DNA from 2 places in the Burkholderia sp. L-4 genome. Region 1 is predicted to be linked to the other one. Evidence: riboswitches for the same ligand, from Rfam matches in the RefSeq annotation. Region 1 holds a riboswitch; the other holds the start of a gene.
What was found. A riboswitch is a leader RNA that binds a small molecule or an ion and turns the genes downstream of it on or off. The one in region 1 is predicted to bind cobalamin.
Positions count from the first base shown of each region.

Region 2: it holds a riboswitch for cobalamin, as region 1 does, so the genes downstream of both, cobA (uroporphyrinogen-III C-methyltransferase) here and AC1VVG_RS18395 (CbtB domain-containing protein) in region 1, are expected to answer to the same signal.

Region 1 is NZ_JBXEOX010000002.1:368,593-379,394, reverse strand. Features, by position in the region: rRNA gene AC1VVG_RS18430 (23S ribosomal RNA) at 1-1,635, shown strand, start outside; rRNA gene rrf (5S ribosomal RNA) at 1,792-1,904, shown strand; gene AC1VVG_RS18420 (hypothetical protein) at 2,115-2,411, opposite strand; gene AC1VVG_RS18415 (DHA2 family efflux MFS transporter permease subunit) at 2,457-3,881, shown strand; gene AC1VVG_RS18410 (2OG-Fe(II) oxygenase) at 4,242-4,985, opposite strand; gene AC1VVG_RS18405 (inorganic phosphate transporter) at 5,274-6,866, opposite strand; gene AC1VVG_RS18400 (histidine phosphatase family protein) at 7,007-7,624, opposite strand; cobalamin riboswitch at 7,675-7,813, shown strand; gene AC1VVG_RS18395 (CbtB domain-containing protein) at 7,847-8,056, shown strand; gene AC1VVG_RS18390 (CbtA family protein) at 8,070-8,810, shown strand; gene AC1VVG_RS18385 (LysR family transcriptional regulator) at 8,833-9,741, opposite strand; gene metE (5-methyltetrahydropteroyltriglutamate--homocysteine S-methyltransferase) at 9,870-10,802, shown strand, end outside.
Region 2 is NZ_JBXEOX010000001.1:1,834,953-1,845,754, reverse strand. Features, by position in the region: gene AC1VVG_RS08555 (vWA domain-containing protein) at 1-514, opposite strand, end outside; gene AC1VVG_RS08550 (magnesium chelatase ATPase subunit I) at 655-1,731, opposite strand; gene cobN (cobaltochelatase subunit CobN) at 1,728-5,537, opposite strand; gene cobW (cobalamin biosynthesis protein CobW) at 5,544-6,632, opposite strand; cobalamin riboswitch at 6,962-7,227, opposite strand; cobalamin riboswitch at 7,342-7,577, shown strand; gene cobA (uroporphyrinogen-III C-methyltransferase) at 7,688-8,485, shown strand; gene AC1VVG_RS08530 (cobalamin biosynthesis protein) at 8,482-8,859, shown strand; gene cobO (cob(I)yrinic acid a,c-diamide adenosyltransferase) at 8,894-9,496, shown strand; gene AC1VVG_RS08520 (cobyrinic acid a,c-diamide synthase CobB) at 9,499-10,802, shown strand, end outside.

The DNA of each region.
Region 1 (10,802 bases):
TGCTGACATGAGTAGCGATAAAGGGGGTGAAAGGCCCCCTCGCCGTAAGCCCAAGGTTTCCTACGCAACGTTCATCGGCGTAGGGTGAGTCGGCCCCTAAGGCGAGGCAGAAATGCGTAGCTGATGGGAAGCAGGTCAATATTCCTGCACCATTGTTAGATGCGATGGGGGGACGGATCGCGGAAGGTTGTCCGGGTGTTGGAAGTCCCGGTCGCTGCATTGGAGAAGGCGCTTAGGCAAATCCGGGCGCGTAATTCAAGGGTGTGGCGCGAGCTCCTTAGGGAGCGAAGCAATTGGAAGTGGTTCCAAGAAAAGCCTCTAAGCTTCAGTCTAACGATGACCGTACCGCAAACCGACACAGGTGGGCGAGATGAGTATTCTAAGGCGCTTGAGAGAACTCGGGAGAAGGAACTCGGCAAATTGGTACCGTAACTTCGGGATAAGGTACGCCCTTGTAGCTTGACTGGCCTGCGCCAGGAGGGTGAAGGGGTTGCAATAAACTGGTGGCTGCGACTGTTTAATAAAAACACAGCACTCTGCAAACACGAAAGTGGACGTATAGGGTGTGACGCCTGCCCGGTGCCGGAAGATTAAATGATGGGGTGCAAGCTCTTGATTGAAGTCCCGGTAAACGGCGGCCGTAACTATAACGGTCCTAAGGTAGCGAAATTCCTTGTCGGGTAAGTTCCGACCTGCACGAATGGCGTAACGATGGCCACACTGTCTCCTCCCGAGACTCAGCGAAGTTGAAGTGTTTGTGATGATGCAATCTACCCGCGGCTAGACGGAAAGACCCCATGAACCTTTACTGTAGCTTTGCATTGGACTTTGAACCGATCTGTGTAGGATAGGTGGGAGGCTATGAAACCGGAACGCTAGTTTCGGTGGAGCCGTCCTTGAAATACCACCCTGGTTTGTTTGAGGTTCTAACCTTGGCCCGTGATCCGGGTCGGGGACAGTGCATGGTAGGCAGTTTGACTGGGGCGGTCTCCTCCCAAAGCGTAACGGAGGAGTACGAAGGTACGCTAGGTACGGTCGGAAATCGTGCTGATAGTGCAATGGCATAAGCGTGCTTAACTGCGAGACCGACAAGTCGAGCAGGTGCGAAAGCAGGTCATAGTGATCCGGTGGTTCTGTATGGAAGGGCCATCGCTCAACGGATAAAAGGTACTCTGGGGATAACAGGCTGATACCGCCCAAGAGTTCATATCGACGGCGGTGTTTGGCACCTCGATGTCGGCTCATCTCATCCTGGGGCTGTAGCCGGTCCCAAGGGTATGGCTGTTCGCCATTTAAAGAGGTACGTGAGCTGGGTTTAAAACGTCGTGAGACAGTTTGGTCCCTATCTGCCGTGGGCGTTGGATATTTGAAGGGGGCTGCTCCTAGTACGAGAGGACCGGAGTGGACGAACCTCTGGTGTACCGGTTGTCACGCCAGTGGCATCGCCGGGTAGCTATGTTCGGAAGAGATAACCGCTGAAAGCATCTAAGCGGGAAACTCGCCTTAAGATGAGATATCCCTGGGGACTAGATCCCCTTGAAGGGTCGTTCGAGACCAGGACGTTGATAGGTCAGGTGTGTAAGCGCAGTAATGCGTTCAGCTAACTGATACTAATTGCCCGTAAGGCTTGATCCTATAACAAGTCTGCCTTGTAGATCGGCGCCGTGTGAAAGCACCGGCCGCAAGATCCAAGCGACAAGTTGGATTCTCGTGTGTGATACACACAACTTAAAATTACTGCTTCTTCCCAGATTGGTTCTGTTGGCCACGCCAGCAGAACAACCCCCTTTGCCTGATGACCATAGCGAGTCGGTCCCACCCCTTCCCATCCCGAACAGGACCGTGAAACGACTCTACGCCGATGATAGTGCGGATTCCCGTGTGAAAGTAGGTAATCGTCAGGCTCCCTAAGCCAAGAACCCCCGCCCGAAAGGCGGGGGTTTTTGCATTTCGGCGACGGAAATGCACGTGTGCGGCCACGTGCAATGCGGCCGAAACCGAGACGGCCAATGATCTGGAATCTGGCATCTGCCGGCCTCGAGCAATCCGCTCGCCAGACACCTCTCGAATTCCCCCGGCACGTCCTTCTACGGATCACGTCAATCCATCTTCAGTCAGCGCCCGGTCGATGTCGCTACACCAGGCGGCAATGTCTGATGGCCGATGATGGGCGAAATTCGTCGACAATAATCGACAAATACCGCTTCTGGTGAAAAAAGCCCCGCTTCATCTACCCACTTTCGACTCGCCCCGTCGAATTGATCGTGTGCGCCCGTCGGCGAATGCATCACGAACTCGTCATAAAAATCTATGCGCATAAAGTCCATTTTCGCGACATGCGTTGCAGAGCGGAGAGCAGGCCCTTCGGGGTAATATCGCCATTCGTCCCGATCGGCGGCGCTCGTTCGCATCCGCTGGCGATCGGGGTCTCCCGCATTCCGTTTCCTGCATCGTTCATGACTGACAGCCCTGCTCAAAGTGGTCGGACGACCGACTTCTTGCCGTATCTCGTCGCCGCAACGTTCTTCATGGAGTACCTCGATACGACCGTGATCGCGACCGCGCTGCCGCAGATGGCGCGCTCGTTTGGCGTCGGGCCGAACGCGCTGAGCCTCGGGATGACGGCCTACATGCTGGCGCTGGCCGTATTCATCCCGATCAGCGGCTGGATCGCGGACCGCTATGGATCGCGCACGGTATTCGCGAGTGCGATCGTCGTCTTCACCGGTGCGTCCGTGCTGTGCGGGCTGTCCGACGGCGTCGGGACGTTCACGGCTGCGCGGTTGCTGCAGGGCGTCGGCGGGGCGATGATGGTCCCGGTCGGACGGATGATCGTCGTGCGCAGCACCGAGAAGGCCAAGCTGATGCGTGCGATCGCGACGATCACGTGGCCGGGCATCGTCGCGCCTGTGGTCGGGCCGCCGATCGGCGGCTTCATCACGACCTATGCGTCATGGCGCTGGATCTTCCTGCTGAACGTTCCGTTCGGCATTGCCGCGCTCGTCTGTACCTGGCTGATCGTCCGGAATACGCGGGCCGACGAACAACGGCCGCTCGACTGGGTTGGATTCGTGCTGGCCGGCGGCGCCTTGACTTGTCTGCTGATCGGCACCGAGGCGGCTGGGCAGCAGGATGTCGACTTCACGCGTGCAGGCGTCCTGGTGGGTGCAAGCGTGCTGTTCGGCCTGGCCGCATGGCTGCATGCACGACGTCACGCACATCCGCTGCTCGATTTCACGACGCTGAAGGTGCCGACATTCTCGGTGACGGTGATCACCGGTTCGGTTACGCGGATGGCGATCAATGCCGTGCCGTACCTGCTGCCGCTGCTGTTCCAGATCGGCTTCGGGCTGTCGCCGTTCCAGTCCGGCCTGCTGCTGCTCGCGAGCGCGCTCGGCAATCTGGGCATGAAGGCGGGAACGTCGTGGATTCTCGACCGATACGGCTTCCGGCGCGTTGCACTCGTCGACGTGACGATCGTCGGCGTCTTCACGATCGCGTGCGGTTGGCTGACCGCGTCGACGCCGCTGGCGATCACGCTGCTCGTCGTATTCGTCTACGGGCTGACGCGGTCGATGCAGTTCACGACGCTCGCGACGCTTGCCTATGCGGATATCCCGGCTCATCAGACGAGCGCGGCCAGCACGCTGTGGAGCGCCGCGCAGCAGATGACGATCGGGATGGGGATCGCGTTCGGTGCGTTGTCGCTGCGGGTCGCGGCGTTGGCGCGCGGCGATGCGGCCGGCATGCATTACGTGCTCGACGACTTCCGCTGGGCATTCGTCGCGGCAGGCGTGCTCGCACTGTTGACGTTGCCGGGCTATGCGCGGCTGGCCTCGGACGCAGGCGACCGGCTGCGGGCGAACGTGGCGCGAGGATAGGCCCGGACTTCAAGTCGCATTGCGTTGCGACAGGTGAGCATGCCGGTTCCCCGTCGTTCACCTCGAGTGCCGATTCGTCATGGCTGAGATGGCCTGACGGTTATCACAATCGATCGTCTGTCGTCGAGGGTGAGTGAGCGGACCGAGGAGCAATGCTGGATCGTGACGCGGGCGGCAGGGTAACGCGGATAGCCGGGTAACGCTGCACATCGCACGCATTTACGCCGCCGAAATGCAAAAGCCCGCGCCGGATCGGGCGGGGCTTGGCTTGGCGGCGCAGGGCAATGGCGCGCGGCATGTCCGGTTTGAATCCTGTGTGTGACGATCGGCACGCTCTCATCAGCGTCATCCCGATTCTTGCTACTGCGCGTCGTGAAAGATGAGGCCCAACGTGTGACGGTGGCCGCTGCGAATCCGGCTCACGCCGTGGCGCAGGTTGACGCGATAGACGCCGCGCGTCCCCTGCACGGGCCGGCCATGCACGGCGAAAATCACCGCGTCGCCTTGCATCAACGGCACCACTTCCGCGCGTGATTGCATGCGCGGCCGCTGTTCCGTCAGCACGAATTCCCCACCCGTGAAATCGCGGCCCGGCGCCGACAGCAGGATCGCGACCTGCAGCGGAAACACGTGCTCGCCATAGAGATCCTGATGGAGACAGTTGTAGTCGTCGGGACCGTATTGCAGGATCAGCGGCGTCGGTCGCGTCTGTCCCGCCGAGTGGCAGCGATCGAGGAAGGTCGTAGAGTCTTTCGGATAGCGGACGTCGATCCCGAGTGCCTGGTTCCAGCGATTCGCGATCGGCGCGAGATGCGGGTAGAGCGTCGCGCGCAGCTCGGCGATGACCGCTGGCAGCGGATACGCAAAATACTTGTATTCGCCGCGACCGAACCCGTGCCGCGCCATCACCACGCGTGAACGATAAAGTGCATCCCGCGGATACAGCGCCGCGAGCGCATCGCACTCGTCCGTCGAAATCAGGCCCGGCACATGCGCGCATCCGTACCGATCGAGTTCGGCGCCGACAGTCGGCCAGTCGAGGGTGTCGACGCGTCGCGCGATGTCCGGCGATGCGATGGCAGGTTGCAGATCGGCGATGTTCACGGGCGTCCCTCGGTTCGTCAGCGATGTGGCGCCGGGTCGCGCGAAACGCCCGGAAGCATTGCGTGCATGGTTGCGGCCACGGAGAAAGTCGACGAACCCAGTCTAACGACGTTCGTGTGCGGATGCGCTCCAGATCTTGCGCTTCAATTCGGAACGAGGAGGGGACGGCATGGTGCGCGCACGGACATTCGAACACTGCGGCGGATCGGTGCGGAGAGGCGCGGAGGCGAGCGGTGAATCTTCCACGACAGGCGGCCGGCTGATACCGGCCACCCGTTGCAACCCGAATCAAGCCAGCGACCGGAACAACCAGTAGAGCCCGCCGGCAAGCGCGATCGACGCCGGCAGCGTCAGCACCCACGCGAGCACGAGGCTGCGCACCGTGCTCCATTGCAGTCCGGAGCCGTTCGCCGCCATCGTGCCCGCGACACCCGACGACAATACGTGGGTCGTCGACACGGGCAGGCCGTACACGTCGGCGGCGCCGATCGTCAGCATCGCGACGAGTTCGGCCGATGCGCCCTGTCCATACGTCAGATGCTGCTTGCCGATTTTTTCGCCGACGGTCACGACGATCCGCTTCCAGCCGACCATCGTGCCGAGGCCCAGCGCGATCGCGACGGCGACCTTCACCCAGGTCGGAATGAACTTGGTCGCGTGGTCGAGCTGCTTGCGATAGTTGTCGATCGCGAGCTTGTCGTCGGCGGCGAACGCGGGCTGACCGGACTTCTCGATCAGGCGGATGGCTTCGGAGACGAGATACATCGTGTTGCGCACGTTGTCGACGTCGCGCTGCGGCACGGCCGCCATCGAGCCCGACGCGCCGACCGCGGTCGCGAGCGACGTCGACAGTTGCTGCACGGCCGGCAGCACGGCGGGCGTCAGTTCGCGATGCTGAACGTAGTGCTCGACGTCGGCGCGCGGGTTCGCGGACGGCGCGACGCCGTTCGTGTACTTGCCGAACGTCGCGGCCGCCTGGTTCGCGACCGCCACGAAGGTTTGCGATTCGGCCGGCGTGACGGCCTTGTTCAGCGCATACGCGGTCGGCACCGTGCCGATCAGGATCAGCATGATGAGGCCCATCCCTTTCTGTCCGTCGTTCGACCCGTGTGCGAACGACACGCCCGTGCAGGTCAGGATCAGCAGGCAGCGAATCCAGAACGGCGGCGGCTGATCCTTCGGCGGCTCCTTGTACAGCTCGGGAATCCGCACGAGCGCTTTCAGCACGAGCAGCAGCAGCGCCGCGCACAGGAAGCCGACGATCGGCGAGACCAGCAGCGACTTGCCGACGCCGAGCGCCTGGCCCCAGTCGACGCCGCTCGTGCCGGACGGCCCGTGCATCAGCTGGTTCATCAGCCCGACGCCGATGATCGACCCGATCAGCGTATGCGAGCTCGACGAGGGCAACCCGAAATACCAGGTCGCGAGGTTCCACACGATCGCGGCGATCAGCAGCGCGAACACCATCGCGAAGCCCGCGCCGCTGCCGACCTGCAGGATCAGCTCGACGGGCAGCAACTGCAGGATCCCGAACGCGACGGCGCCGCTCGAGACCATCACGCCGAGGAAGTTCCACATGCCCGACCAGATCACCGCGACGTTCGGCGTCAGCGAATGCGTATAGATCACGGTGGCGACCGCATTCGCGGTGTCGTGGAAGCCGTTGACGAATTCGAAGCCGAGCGCGATCAGCAATGCCGCGCCGAGCAACAGGTACGGAAACAGCGAGCCTTCGCGGACCGGCGACAGATCGTCGAACAGGTGCGTGCCGATATAGAGGGCGCCGAGCACGAGCACCAGCAGGAACACGGCATAGCCGATCTGCCTGGTACGTTCGATGGAGCCGGCGTTGTTCGGGGCGGACGAAGCAGGTTGATTCATGACGGCATCTCGTGAGGGAACCGCGTCCGATCCTAGCGGTGACCAGCAGTCAGTTTGATGACAGTCGGGACCACGAACGGCGTGTCTTACGGGATGTAAGCTGATTGGCCGAATGCTCGGCGCTGCGTCGCCCTGATCGCTCACATAGTGGGCGCAACGGTGGTTGACGCACCGGCATCGCGTCGGTCGTCATCCGGCGCGACCCATGACCAGCCGTCCGGCGAAGCGGCGAATGTCGTGCATGACAGCGGCGCGATGTCGAGACGCGCGGCCGCCGCCGGATCCATCCGCAGCACATGCGCGAGGGCCGCACGGACGAGCGGCGCGTGCGTGATCGCGATCACGTCGCGACCGGGCGGCAGCGCGTTCAACCATGTGCCGACCCGATGCGCGGCGGCTGCGAACGATTCGCCGCCGTGCGGCGAGGCGGACGGATCGCCGATCCACGCGGCAAGTTCGCCCGGCAGATCGCGTGCGAGGTCGCTCAGGCGCTTGCCGCGCCAGTTGCCGTAGTCGATGTCGCGCAGCGCGTCGTCGACGTCGGCGCGCAGCCCGAGCGCATCGGCGGTCTGCCGCGCACAGCATGCGGGGCTGCACAGCACGACGAGCGATCCGCCGGCGCGTGACCACCGGCCGCGCCACGCGGCAGCTTCGGCGAGCCCGCGCGCGTCGAGCGGATCGTCGTCGGGGAACGTGCCGGTGCGCATCGCCCGGGTCGATGCGTGTGCGATCAGGCGCAACGAGGCATGCAGGGTCATGTCGATGGTCGGATGATCCGGAACGGGACGTGATTGTCACCGCGCGATCACTTCAATACGCGCCCGTTCGCGCGTACAATTCGCCCGATACGAAACGCGGAAGCCGGTGCAATTCCGGCGCGGTCGCGCCACTGTAACCGGAGAATCGACGATCCCGGAAGCCAGACCTGCCTTCGTACCCATCCATCATTTGTCGGGGCGCGATTCCCCTGAGGTGCATCCATGAGCGAAGCAGTGCTGAAGCCGGCGGTCGTGCCGGCCCCCATCCCCGTCCGTGAACTGTTGCCCTGGGCCGTATTCGTCGGCCTGATCCTGTTGCTCGCCCTGTATTTCGTCGGCGCGGAACAAGGCGCGACGTCGCTCGTGCCGGGCATGTATGTCCACGAGTTCGTCCACGACGGCCGCCATCTGCTCGGCTTTCCCTGCCACTGACGCGGAGCACACGATGGTCGGAAAGCTGCTCATGCGCGGGATGCTCGCAGGCATCGCCGCGGGCCTCATCACATTCGGTTTCGCGAAAATCGTCGGCGAACCGCAAGTCGGTCGGGCGATCTCCCTTGAAGAAAAACTCGATGCCGCCAAGGGCGACGAGCCCGGGCACGATCACGATCACGAGGTCGAACTGGTCAGCCGCCACACCCAGGCCGGCCTCGGCCTGCTGACGGGCGTCGTGACCTATGGCGCGGCTTTCGGCGGACTGTTCTCGCTGGTCTTTGCCTATGCGTACGGGCGCGGCGGCCGCCTGCCGGCACGGCAGCTCGCCGCGTGGCTCGCGCTGGGGGCGTTCATCGCCCTCGTGATCGTGCCGAACATCAAGTACCCGGCCAATCCGCCGGCGGTCGGCGACCCCGATACGATCGGCCAGCGCACGGGCCTGTTCTTCCTGATGATCGCGATCTCGATCGCGACGATGGTGTTCTCGGTCGGCGTGCGCCGCCACCTGCTGGCGAAGCTCGGTCAATGGAACGCGTCAATCGTCGCGGGCCTCGTGTTCGTCGCGATCATCGCGGCCGTGCAGCTGGGGTTGCCGTCGTTCGACGAGGTACCGGCCGCATTCCCGGCTGCCTTGCTGTGGAAGTTCCGCGTCGCCGCGCTCGGGATGCAGGCGATCATGTGGACGACGATCGGCCTGCTGTTCGGCGCCTGGGTCGAACGCAGCGAACGCATCGCGATGCGCGCCGCCTGACGCGCATGCCGGACGAGCGCGCCTAGCGCAGCATGCGCGGCGCGCTCCACGTCGATTCGCGCGCCAGCGCGACGAACGCGGCCAGATAGTCGATCGATGCATCCGCCTCGCGGATGCCGAGGAAGATCTGCTTCGCGATTCCCTTCTTGCCGAGCTTGACCGGCACGACCGGCATCCGGTCGGCGTACTCGTCGGCCAGCCATCTCGGCAGCGCGGCCACGCCGCGCCCGCTCGCCACCATCTGCAGCATGATGTCGGTCGTCTCGATCGACTTGTGCCGCCTCGGCACGATGCCGGCCGGCGTCAGGAACTGGTTGTAGATGTCGAGCCGGTCGGTTTCGACCGGGTACGTGATCAGGATCTCGTCGGTCAGCTGCTCGGGCGTGACGTAGTCGGCGTTCGCGAACCGGTGCGAGTCGGCGACCACCAGCACCTGCTCGTAATCGAACACGGGATCGAAGCGCAACCCCGGCTTGTTCAACGGGTCGGGTGTCACGAGCACGTCGACGTCATGGCCGAACAGCGCGCCGATGCCGCCGAACTGGAAGCGCTGCTTCACGTCCACGTCGACGTCGGGCCAGCGCGACAGGTACGGCGACACGACCTTCAGCAGCCACTGGTAGCACGGGTGGCATTCCATCCCGATGCGCAGCGTGCCGCGCTCGCCCTTCGCGTACTGCTTCATCCGCTCCTCGGCGAGTTCGAACTGCGGCAGCAGCCGGTTCGCCAGTTTCAACAGGTAGTGCCCGCCCTGCGTGAGCCGCAGGCCGCGGCCTTCGCGGTCCCAGATCGGCGTGCCGAGCTGCTGCTCGATCTTCCGGACGGTATGGCTGAGCGCCGATTGCGTGAGGTGCAGCGCATTGGCGGCCGCCGTCAGCGAGCCGTGGCGCTCGACTTCACGAATGACGACGAGATGGAATCGTTCCAGCATGGATGGGGGTCACGCAATGAATACATGAACAACTTTAATGGATGAATGAAATAATGCCATTTTATTTCATGTGTTGAAATCCCTATGATGGCTGCCGGATCTTCAATTTTTCTCTGGACGGCAGCTTCATGGTCACGACACACAATCTCGGTTTCCCGCGCATCGGCGCGAAGCGCGAACTCAAGTTCGGTCTCGAGCGCTACTGGAAGGGCGAATCGTCGCGCGACGCGCTGAAGGCGCTCGGCGCCGAGCTGCGCCGGCGCCACTGGCACGATCAGCGCGACCTGGACCTGGCGCCGATCGGCGATTTCTCGTTCTACGACCAGGTGCTCGACATGAGCTTCACGCTCGGCAATCTGCCGAAGCGCGTGCAGGACTTCCACGGTGATGCGCTCGACAACGCCTTCCGCGTCGCGCGCGGCCGGTCGGCGCAATCGGCTGAAGAACACGCGGCGTGCTGCGGCGGCGTCGCGGCCGGTGAAATGACGAAGTGGTTCGATACGAACTACCACTACATCGTCCCGGAATTCCACGCCGACACGAACTTCTCGCTCGATCCGTCGCGCCTGCTGCAGCAACTGGCCGAGGCGACCGCGCAGGGCGTGAACGCGAAGCCGGTGATCCTCGGCCCCGTCACGTACCTGTGGCTCGGCAAGGCGAAGGACGATTCCGATCGCCTCGCGCTGCTGCCGAAGCTGCTGCCCGTGTACGGCGCGCTGCTCGACACGCTGACCGCGCAGGGCGTCGAATGGGTGCAGATCGACGAGCCGATTCTCGTGACCGAACTAGATGCCGAATGGCGCCAGGCCTTCCGCACCGCCTACGCGGTGCTGGAAACGCGCCGTATCAAGCTGCTGCTCGCGACGTACTTCGGCCAGCTTCAGGACAACCTGACGCTCGCGGCGTCGCTGCCGGTCGACGGCCTGCATGTCGACGCGATCAACGCCCGCGCCGAAATCGACGCGCTGGTTCGTGAGCTGCCGGCCGAACGCGTGCTGTCGGTGGGCGCGATCAACGGCCGCAACATCTGGAAGACGGACCTGAATGCGACGCTCGACTGG
Region 2 (10,802 bases), on a different contig from region 1:
GCGCGTCGGCCGTCAGCCACTGCGCGCCCCAGGCGGCGGCGAGCCGCGCGCCCTGCCCGATCCGCACGGCCGCATCGTCGAAGTCGACGAACACGACGTGGTCGGCCGACGCGGGTTTCGGCGGCGTTTCGCGCGTGCGTCCGTCGGACAGCACCCACAGCCAGCGCTGCTTGCCGGGCTCGCGCCGTGCGTCGCGCGCGAGCAGCTGCGCGGCCGCGGCGATGCCGTCCGCGAGCGGCGTGCCGCCGCCGCCGTCGACCGGTTCGAGCCAGCGTGCGTTCCACCAGCGCGGGACGGCCGGGCCGAAACGCCGGGCGGCGCCTTGACCGCCGAAGCAGATCAGCGCGGTTTCGACCCGATCGCGCGCGGCCCGATCGAAATACGCGACGATCAGGCCCTTCGCGAGCGCGAGCCGGTCGTTCGACAGCATCGACGCCGAACAGTCGAGCACGAAGCAATGCAGTGCATGCGGCGTCCCTGCGCGTTTCCGGAACCGCACATGTTCGTGAAGCAGCGGGCCGCCGCGTTTCGCGGCGAGCGTCGCCGGCCACGCAACGGTCGTGCCCGCGCGGGCCGTGCCCGGTACGTGCGCGGCTGCGCCTGACTGCCATCGAGGACCGCGAACGGCGTTCGCGGCGGCGCCGGCTCGATGGCTCAGCGTTTTTTTAGCGGCAGCGGCACCACGCCTTTCACTTCGCGCAGGCCGGCCGGCTCGGGCGGCAGATAACCCCAGTCGCTCTGCGCGGCGGATGCCTCGCCTCGCGTCTCGTCCTGCCGGTTGTCGTCCCGCTGGCGCGCATCCGGCGGGGAACGTTCGTCGTGTTCGCCGCCGTGTTGCGACGACCCGTGCGACGGCGGCGTATCCGCATGGCGCCGGTGCCGCAGCACCGCTTGCGCCACACGCTCGACATGCGACACCGTCACCGCGTCGGCCTGCTCCAGCGCAGCCAGCGCGCGCGCGGCGCGCAGCATCACGAGGTCGGCGCGCAACCCGTCGACGGCCGCGTCGATGCACAGCGCGCTGACGCGCGCATGGACTGCATCGTCGAAATCGAGCGTCGCCAGCCGCGCGCGCGCCGCATGGATCCGGTCGCCGAGTTCACGCTGGACGGGCGCATGACGTGCACGAAATGCGTCCGGGTCGAGATCGAACGCGAGTCGCGCCTTCACGATCCGTTCGCGCTGCGCGGCGTCGAAACAGTTCTCCAGTTCGACCATCAACCCGAAGCGGTCGAGCAGTTGCGGGCGCAGTTCCCCCTCCTCCGGATTCATCGTGCCGACCAGCACGAAGCGCGCGTCGTGCGCGTGCGACACGCCGTCGCGCTCCACGATGTTCACGCCGCTCGCGGCGACGTCCAGCAACGTATCGACGAGCCCGTCGGCGAGCAGGTTCACTTCGTCGACATACAGCACGCCGAGGTGCGCGCGTGCGAGCAGGCCCGGCCGGAAGCGCACGCCGTTTCCGGCCAGCGCATGCGCGAGATCGAGCGTGCCCGTCACCTGCTCGTCGCTCGCCGACAGCGGCAGCGTGACGAACTGCCCTTCCGGCAGCAGTTCCGCGAGGCCGCGTGCGGCGGTCGATTTCGCGGTGCCGCGCGGGCCGCTCACGAGCACGCCGCCGAGCGACGGGTCGATCGCGGCGAGCAGCAGCGCCTGCTGCAGCGCGTCCTGCGCGACGAGCGCCGCAAACGGAAAGACCGCGCGGGCGCGGTGCGTCGTCGGATCGGTCATCGCCGCCCCCCTTCCTGAAGTTGTTCGCTCGCGAGCCAGACCGCTTCGATCCGCTCGCGATAGTCGCCCGGCTGCTGCCACAGGCCGCGCTGCATCGCCTCGACGAAGCGTTCGCAGATGCCGTGCAGCGCCTTCGGGTTGTGCCGTTCGAGAAATGCACGGGTGGCGTCGTCGAACAGGTACGCGTCGGCGACGAGCGCGTACTGGTGGTCGGACAGCACGCGCGCGGTCGCGTCATAACCGTACAGGTAGTCGACGGTCGCGGCCATCTCGGCCGCGCCCTTGTAGCCGTGACGCTTCACGCCGTCGAGCCATTTTGGGTTGACGACGCGCGAGCGGATCACGCGCGCGATTTCCTCGCGCAGCGTGCGCATCGTCGGCGCGACCGGGTTCGCATGGTCGCCGTGGTAGATGCTCGGCTGCTGCCCGGACAAGTGCCGCACGGCCGCCGTCATCCCGCCCTGGAACTGGTAGTAGTCGTTCGAATCGAGGATGTCGTGCTCGCGGCTGTCCTGGTTCTGCACGACGACGTCGATCGTCGCGAGCCGCTCGCCGAAGACGTCGGCCGCCGCGTCGCCGGCACTGTTCTGCGCATACGCGTGGCCGCCCCACTGGCGATACGCATCGGCGAGATCGGCGTCGGTCTGCCAGCGGCGCTGGTCGATCAGGTCCTGCAGGCCCGCGCCGTAGCTGCCCGGCCGTGCGCCGAACACGCGCCAGCCGGCGCGGCGCCGCGCTTCGTCGGGCGTCACCCCTTGCGCGATCCATTTCGCGCGCTCGCGCTCGACGCGCGCGCGGATCGGGTTCAGTTCCTCGGGCTCGTCGAGCGCGGCGACGGCCTGCACGGCCGCGTCGAACAGGTGCATCAGGTTCGGGAACGCGTCGCGGAAGAAGCCGGACACGCGCAGCGTCACGTCGATGCGCGGCCGGTCGAAGATCTCGATCGGCAGGATCTCGAAGTCGGTCACGCGATGGCTGCCGTGCGCCCATTTCGGCCGGACGCCGAGCAGCGCGAATGCCTGCGCGATGTCGTCGCCGCCCGTGCGCATCGTCGCCGTGCCCCATACCGACAGGCCGATCGCGCGCGGATAGTCGCCGTGATCCTGCAGATGGCGCTCGATCAGTTGCTGCGCGGATTTCAGGCCGAGCGACCACGCGGCCTGCGTCGGCACCGCGCGCGTGTCGACCGAGTAGAAGTTGCGGCCGGTGGGCAGCACGTCGGGGCGGCCGCGCGACGGCGAACCGCTCGGCCCCGGCGGCACGAAACGGCCGTCGAGCCCGCGCAGCAGCTGGCGCATTTCCTCGCCGCCGCACGCGTCGAGCGCGGGCAGCAGCGTCGCGCGAACGCGCCCGAGCACCGCGAGCGTGTGGGGCCATTCGCCGGGCGGCGTCGCGTCGGCACCCGTGTTTCCGCCGTCGGCCGCGCACAGCCCGTCCAGCCATTGTTGCGCGAGCCATTCGAGGCGCTCGCGCGTATCGCCCGCGTGGCGCCACGGCGATGCGTCGAGCGCCTGCAGGATCGCCGGGCGCGGGCCGACCCACGGCGCGGCCCAGTCCGCCGACAGCGGATCGAAGTCGTCGCCGAGCGCGAGATCGCGCGCCAGCGCGCCGATCAGCCCCGCCCGCGCGCCCTTGCCATCGCCGACCGGAAAACGCGCGAGCGCGAGCAGCGTGTCGCGGCGCTGGCGAGCGGCCGGCGATGCGCCGAACACGTGCAGCCCGTCGCGAATCTGCGCTTCCTTCAGTTCGCACAGCCACGCGTCGACGCGCGTGAGCAGCGCATCCTCGTCGCCCGCATCGCGCGGCGGCGACACGCTCAGTTCGTCGTGCAGGCGATGCTCGGCGATCGTCGCGAGGATCGTCTTGCGCAGCAGCTTCGCGCGCCGCGCGTCGACCATCAGCGCTTCGTAGTATTCGTCGACCTGCCGCTCGAGATCCTGCAGCGGCCCGTAGTTTTCCGCGCGCGTGAGCGGCGGCATCAAGTGATCGATAATCACGGCCTGCGCGCGGCGCTTCGCCTGGCTGCCCTCGCCCGGATCGTTGACGATGAACGGATAGAGATGCGGCAACGGCCCGAGCGTCAGGTCGGGCCAGCACGCGTCGGACAGCGCGACGCTCTTGCCCGGCAGCCATTCGAGGTTGCCGTGCTTGCCGAGGTGGATGACCGCGTCGATGCGATACGCATCGCGCAACCAGAAATAGAACGCGAGATACGCGTGCGGCGGCACGAGATCCGCATCGTGATAGCTCGCGTAGTCGTTCTCGCCGCGCGAACGCGACGGCTGGATGCCGACGAACACGTTGCCGGCGCGCCAGCCGGCGATCGTGAAACGTCCATGGCGCAGCGTCGGATCGGCTTCGGGCGGCCCCCAGCGCTGGTTCAGCGCGTCGCGCACGGCGGCCGGCAGCCGCGCGAAGCGCGCGATGTAGTCGGCCAGCGGGAAGCTCTGGAACGCGGGTCGCAATGCATGCACGGCCGCGTCGTTGGTCACGCCTTCGGTGAGGCGCGCGATCAGCGCGTCTCCATCGGGCGGCAGGTCGGCCAGCGTGTAGCCCGCGTCGCGCAGCGCCGCGAGCACGCGCAGCGCGGATGCCGGCGTGTCGAGCCCCACGCCGTTGCCGATCCGCCCTTCGCTTTGCGGGTAGTTCGCGAGAATCAGCGCAATGCGCTTGTCGGCGTTGTCGAGCGTGTGCAGCCGGCACCAGCCGCGCGCGAGCGCCGCGACGAACGCGATCCGCTCGGCGTCCGGCTGATAGCGCACGACGTCGACCTCGGTATGCGGGCAGCGATACGCGAGCCCCTTGAAGCTCACCGCACGCGTGACGATGCGCCCGTCGACTTCGGGCAGCGCGATATGCATCGCGATGTCGCGCGCATGCAGGCCCTGGTTGTCGGCCACCCACGCGTCGCGGTTGCCGCCGGACAGGATCACCTGCAGCACCGGTGCGTCGCCGGCGAGCACGTCGTGTTCGGGGCTGTCGATCGCGCCGGCCGCGAACGCGGTCGTGTTCAATACGAGCGCGACGCCGTGCGTGTCGCAAAGTTGCGTGATGACTTCGCGGCTCACCGCATCCTTCAGCGACGTCACCGCGATCGGCAACGGATTCAGCCCCTCGGCGATCAGTGCGTCGGCCAGCGCGTCGAACACGGCCGTGTTCGCGGCCTGCCAGTGCGCGCGATAAAACAAGATCGCGACGACGGGCGCGCCGGGCGTCCAGCGCGGCCGCCAGTCGTCGACGCTCGCGCGGTCGCGCGCCGGGTGATACAGCGCGGCGGCCGGCAGCGGGCGCGGCGGCTCGGGTTCGGCGCCGAAACCGAGCGTATGGAACGCGATGCTGCGCAGCAGCGCGTCGGCATTGTGCACGCCGCCCTCGCGCAGATAGCGCCACCACAGCCGGCACAGCGCCGGCGTGACGGTGCTCTTCGCGACGAGGTTCGGATCTTCCTGCAGGTCGCCCGAGAACATCGCGAGCTGCTGCCCGCGCTTCGACGCGAGCGACACGGCCTGCTCGATCCCGTACGGCCAGTACGCTTCGCCGCCGAGATGATCGATCACGACCGTTTTCGCATGACGCAGCACGTCGTCGACGTAGAAATCGACGGACGCCGGCTGCCGCAGGAACGTGACGTTCGCGAGCCGCACGCTCGGGAACCCGGCCGGCAACCGCGGCACGACGCTCGCGAGCAGCGACAGCGTCGTGTCGGCCGAACTCAGGATCACGATGTCGGCCGGCTGCTGGTCGATCCGGACGACGCCCTGCGTATCGTCGACGAAGCCGCCCGGCGTGGTGCGCAGCAGATGCATCGTGCGTTACGCCTGTTGCGGCTCGGCCGCGCACGCGGCGTCGAACGCGCGTTGCAGCGCGGCCGCGTCGAGATCCTCGCCGATCAGCACGAAGCGGCTCGCGCGCGTTTCGCCGTCCTGCCAGCGTCGGTCGAAATAGCTGTCGAAGCGGCGGCCGACGCCCTGGATCACGAGCCGCATCGGCGCGCCGGGCAGCGCGGCGAACCCTTTCGCGCGGTAGATCGTGTGCGCTTCGACCACGCGCTGCAGCGCGGCGATCGTCGCCTCGCGCGTGCCGGCGTCGCCGGACACGACCACCGAGTCGAAATCGTCGTGATGGTGATCGTGATCACCGTCGTCGGCCGAGCCGTGATGATCGTGACGCAGGTGGATCGTTTCTTCCGATGCCGATTCGAGGCCGAGCAGCATCGCGAGATCGAGCTCGCCGCGCGTCGCGCGCACGATCTTCACCTGCGGCGGAATCTCGTCGCGGATCGCGGTTTCGATCCGGGCGAATTCCGCGTCGCCGACCAGATCGGCCTTGTTCACAATCACCAGATCGGCCGACGACAGCTGATCGGCGAACAGTTCGTGCAGCGGCGATTCGTGGTCGAGATTCGGATCGGCGCGGCGCTGCGCGTCGACGGCCTGCGGGTTTTCCGCGAACTGGCCGCTCGCGGCGGCCGGCCCGTCGACCACGGTCACGACCGCGTCGACCGTGAAGCTGTTGCGGATCGTCGGCCAGTTGAACGCCTGCACGAGTGGCTTCGGCAGCGCGAGGCCCGATGTCTCGATCAGCACGTGGTCGATGTCCGCGCGCCGTTCGACGAGCGCCTCCATCACCGGGTAGAACTCTTCCTGCACGGTGCAGCACAGGCAGCCGTTCGCGAGTTCGTACAGCTGGCCCGACGCTTCGCCCTGCGCGCCGTCGGCGTCCTCGCAGCCGATGCCGCAGCCCTTGAGGATCTCGCCGTCGATGCCGAGCTCGCCGAATTCGTTGACGATCACCGCGATGCGGCGGCCCGCGGCGTGCTGCAGGATGTGGCGCATCAGCGTCGTCTTGCCGCTGCCGAGAAAGCCCGTGACGATCGTGACGGGAAGCTTGCGTAGGGTCATGGTAGGTCCGGTGTCGAAGAGGGAATCAGGACGGGATCGTCGCGTTGGCGGCGGCGAGGCCATTCATCGGGCGACGCGCAGGCAGACCGCCGCGCGATCCGCGCGAACAACCGCGCGACGGGCGGAACAACGAATCGGACATGGTGCTTCCTTGCGAACGGTCGACATCGTGAATGCCAACACGGCTGCCGCCGGCCCTGCCCGCGCCGCCTGCCGTTCGCCGTCTCGGCCCGGCGCGTTCGCGCGGGGGGCAGATCGGCGGAGGAAGCGGAACACCCCGGGCGTCGGGCCTGCTGCGGCCGTGGACGATGCGCCGCCTCCCCGCGGCGCTGAACCCCAACGTTTAGGCCGGTATCCGGGCTGGCGAACACGCCGCTTCGCCTTCCCGGATGCGCGCGGCATCCAGTGGCGGTCGTCCGCCTGCACGCGGCAGGCGGCGAAGCGGCGCTGCATCGCGCTCGCGCGCGACACGTTCGCTTACCGTTGCGGGGGCAGCACAGGTTGGCTCGACTGCGGTGCAGGCAGGCTCCCTGTTTCCCGTTTAACTGCGCGCGCCGGAGCGGCACGCGCGAGCACCAAAACGCGTGCGAGTGTAGGCGGCGGGGCCGGGAGCGTCAAGGCGGCACGGGGCGCCGGACTGCGTTGCGCACCGCCGGCGCACCGTGCCGGAGGCCGGCCGTGGCCGGTTCGCGCGGGCGAACCGCTGTGCTATCGTATGCGCCGCGTTCGGTGCTCGCATGCGCATTCCGCGCATGCAGTTAAACGGGAAACAGGAGGCGGACGACCGCCCGGCCTGTGCTGTCCCCGCAACGGTACGCCGCCCGCGCGCCGCGCTCCCCGCGCACGCGCCCAGGCCGCCCGCGATGCCACTGCCCTTCACCGGGCGGGAAGGCTGCGGCCTGGCAAGCGGCCAGCCCGGATACCGGCCGACGCAAGGGGCGAGCCCGATGCTCGCCGAACGCCCGATCCGCGGGGGACGGATGGGGTGCGCATTCCGCCCGCGTCCGCGCGGGCTTCGTCCGATCCGTCATGCACTGCCTGCCCGCCGGCCGCCGATGTGCCGCCCGCCTGTTCCTTTCCACTGTTTCGACACGGTGCGTGCCGTGCCGCGTGCGATGAGCCGCGCGTGGCTCATCGGCGCCGGCCCCGGCGATGCGGACCTGCTGACGCTCAAGGCCGTGCGTGCGATCGGCGCGGCCGACGTGCTGCTCGTCGACGATCTCGTGAATCCCGACGTGCTGCGCCATGCACGCGCCGACGCGCAGGTCGAGCACGTCGGCAAGCGCGGCGGCCATGCGTCGACGCCGCAGGAAGCGATCGTCGCGCACTTGCGGGCGGGCCGCAGCGTCGCGCGGCTCAAGGGCGGCGATCCATTCGTGTTCGGCCGCGGCGGCGAGGAACTGGCCGCGCTGGGCGCGGCGGGTTTTGCGGTCGAGATCGTGAACGGCATCACCGCAGGCATTGCCGCGCCGGCCGCGCTCGGCATCCCGGTCACGCAGCGCGGCGCCGCACAGGGCGTGATCTTCGTCACGGGCCACGGCGCGGGCGCCGACGAGCCCGACTGGCACGCGCTGGCGGCCACGCGCATGACGATCGTGATCTACATGGGCATTCGCCGGCTCGACGCGATCACCGCCGCGCTGCGCGGCGGCGGCCTGCCCGGCGATACGCCGTGCGCGGCGATCGAGCATGCGACCCGCCCCGAGCAGCGGCAGGTCCTCGCGACGCTCGACACGCTCGTCGAACGCGTCGGCGCAACCGGCATCGGTTCACCGGCCATCGTCGTGATCGGCCGCGTCGCGGCGCTTGCCGACGATCCGGCCGTGCGTGCGGCGCTCGGCGGCCGCGCATGATGCGCGTCGCGCTCGGCATCGGTTTTCGCGCGGGCGTCACGGCCGCGCAGCTCGATGCCGCGATCCGGGCGGCGCTGGCGCGTTACCCGGCCGCCGAACCGGCGCTCGTCGCGACGCTCGCCGACAAGGCGTGTGCGCGGGCGCTGCGCATGCTGTGCGCGCGCCGCGGCTGGCCGCTCGTCGCGTTCGACGCGGCGCAGTTGGCGAGCCGTCCCGAACTGGCCGCGAGCGGCCCGTCGGACGCCGCGCTGGCGCGCTTCGGGGTGGCGGGCGTGGCCGAACCCTGCGCGCAGCTCGCGGCGCCGCATGGCAGGCTGCTGGGCCCCAAATCCATCCGGGACGGCGTGACGGTTGCCCTCGCCGGCCCGCTCTGAACCCTTTGTTTCGCTTTCGACAGGACGATTTCCGATGAAGACCGATGCCGAATCCCATCAGCGAATGACCGAACGCCGCCGCGCCGGCCACGAGAAGAAGCAGGCCGCCGCCACCCTGGAAAAGGGCCTGCTGATCGTCAATACCGGCAACGGCAAGGGCAAGAGCACGGCTGCGTTCGGCATGGCCGTGCGCGTGCTCGGCCACGGCATGCGGCTCGGCGTCGTGCAGTTCATCAAGGGCGCGCTGCATACGTCCGAGCGCGACTTTCTCGGCGCGGTCGCGGAATGCGATTTCGTGACGATGGGCGACGGCTATACGTGGAACACGCAGAACCGCGACGCCGATATCGCGACCGCGCGCAAGGGCTGGAACGAGGCGCGCCGGATGATCGAGAGCGGCGACTACCGGATGGTGATCCTCGACGAGCTGAACACCGTGCTGAAGTATGAATACCTGCCGCTCGACGAAGTGCTCGCGACGCTCGTCGCGCGTCCCGCTTCGGTGCACGTCGTCGTCACGGGGCGGCACGCGCCCGATGCGCTGATCGACGCGGCCGATCTCGTCACCGAAATGCGGCTCGTCAAGCACCCGTACAAGGAGCAAGGCGTGAAGGCGCAGCGCGGCGTGGAGTTCTGAGCGTGCCGGCCTGCCCCGCGCTGTTCGTCAGCGCACCCGCGTCGGGCCAGGGCAAGACGTCGGTGACGGCCGGTCTTGCACGGCTGCACCGCCGGCTGGGCCGCCGCGTGCGCGTGTTCAAGACCGGGCCCGACTTTCTCGATCCGATGCTGCTCGAGCGCGCGAGCGGCGCGCCCGTGCATACGCTCGATCTCGGGATGGTCGGCGAAACCGGCTGCCGCGCGCTGCTCGCCGATGCCGCGCGCGACGCGGATCTGATCCTGATCGAAGGCGTGATGGGGCTGTTCGACGGCACGCCGAGCAGCGCCGATCTCGCGGCCGCGTTCGGCGTCCCGGTCGTCGCGGTGATTTCGGCGAAGGCGATGGCGCAGACGTTCGCGGCGATCGCGTTCGGGCTCGCCCGGTTCAGGCCGGCACTGCCGTTTCACGGCGTGCTGGCAAACCGCGTCGGCTCCGCGCGGCATGCGGAACTGCTGCAGCAGGCGCTGCCCGGCGACCTCCGCTGGCTCGGACACGTGCCGGCCGATGCGGGCATCACGCTGCCGGAGCGGCATCTCGGCCTGCATCAACCGGCCGACATCGACGATCTCGATGCGCGGCTCGAGCGCGCGGCCGACGTGCTCGTGCGGACGGCGCTCGCCGAATTGCCGCCGGCCGTCGCGTTCGCGGCACCGGACGCCGCGGCGCCGCTGCCGCGCGCGCTTGCGGGCAAGCGGATCGCCGTCGCACGCGATGCGGCGTTCTCGTTCATCTATCCGGCGAACCTCGCGCTGCTGGATGCGCTCGGTGCGGCGGTGCGGTTCTTCTCGCCACTCGCCGACGAACCGGTGCCCGACGATTGCGACGCGCTGTTCCTGCCGGGCGGTTATCCGGAACTGCATGCGGCGACGCTCGCGGCGAATGCCGGGACCGCGCGGACGATTCGCACGCACGCGGCGGCCGGCCGGCCGATCGTCGCGGAATGCGGAGGGATGGTGTATCTGTGCGAATCGCTGACCGACGTGGACGGCGTGACGACGCCGATGCTGGGCGTGTTGCCGGGTCATGCGACGATGCAGCGCCGGTTCGCGGCGCTCGGCATGCAGCAACTCGAGACGCGCAACGGGCCGATGCGCGGCCATACGTTCCACTATTCGCGGTTCGCGACGCCGCTGGTGCCGGTGGCGAGCGCCGCGCGCCCCGACGGCGCGCCGGGCAGCGGCGAAGCCGTCTACCGCTGCGGCGCGATCGTCGCGACGTACATGCACATGTACTGGCCGTCGAATCCGGAGATGGCGGCGGCCCTGTTCGGCGGCACGGCATTCTG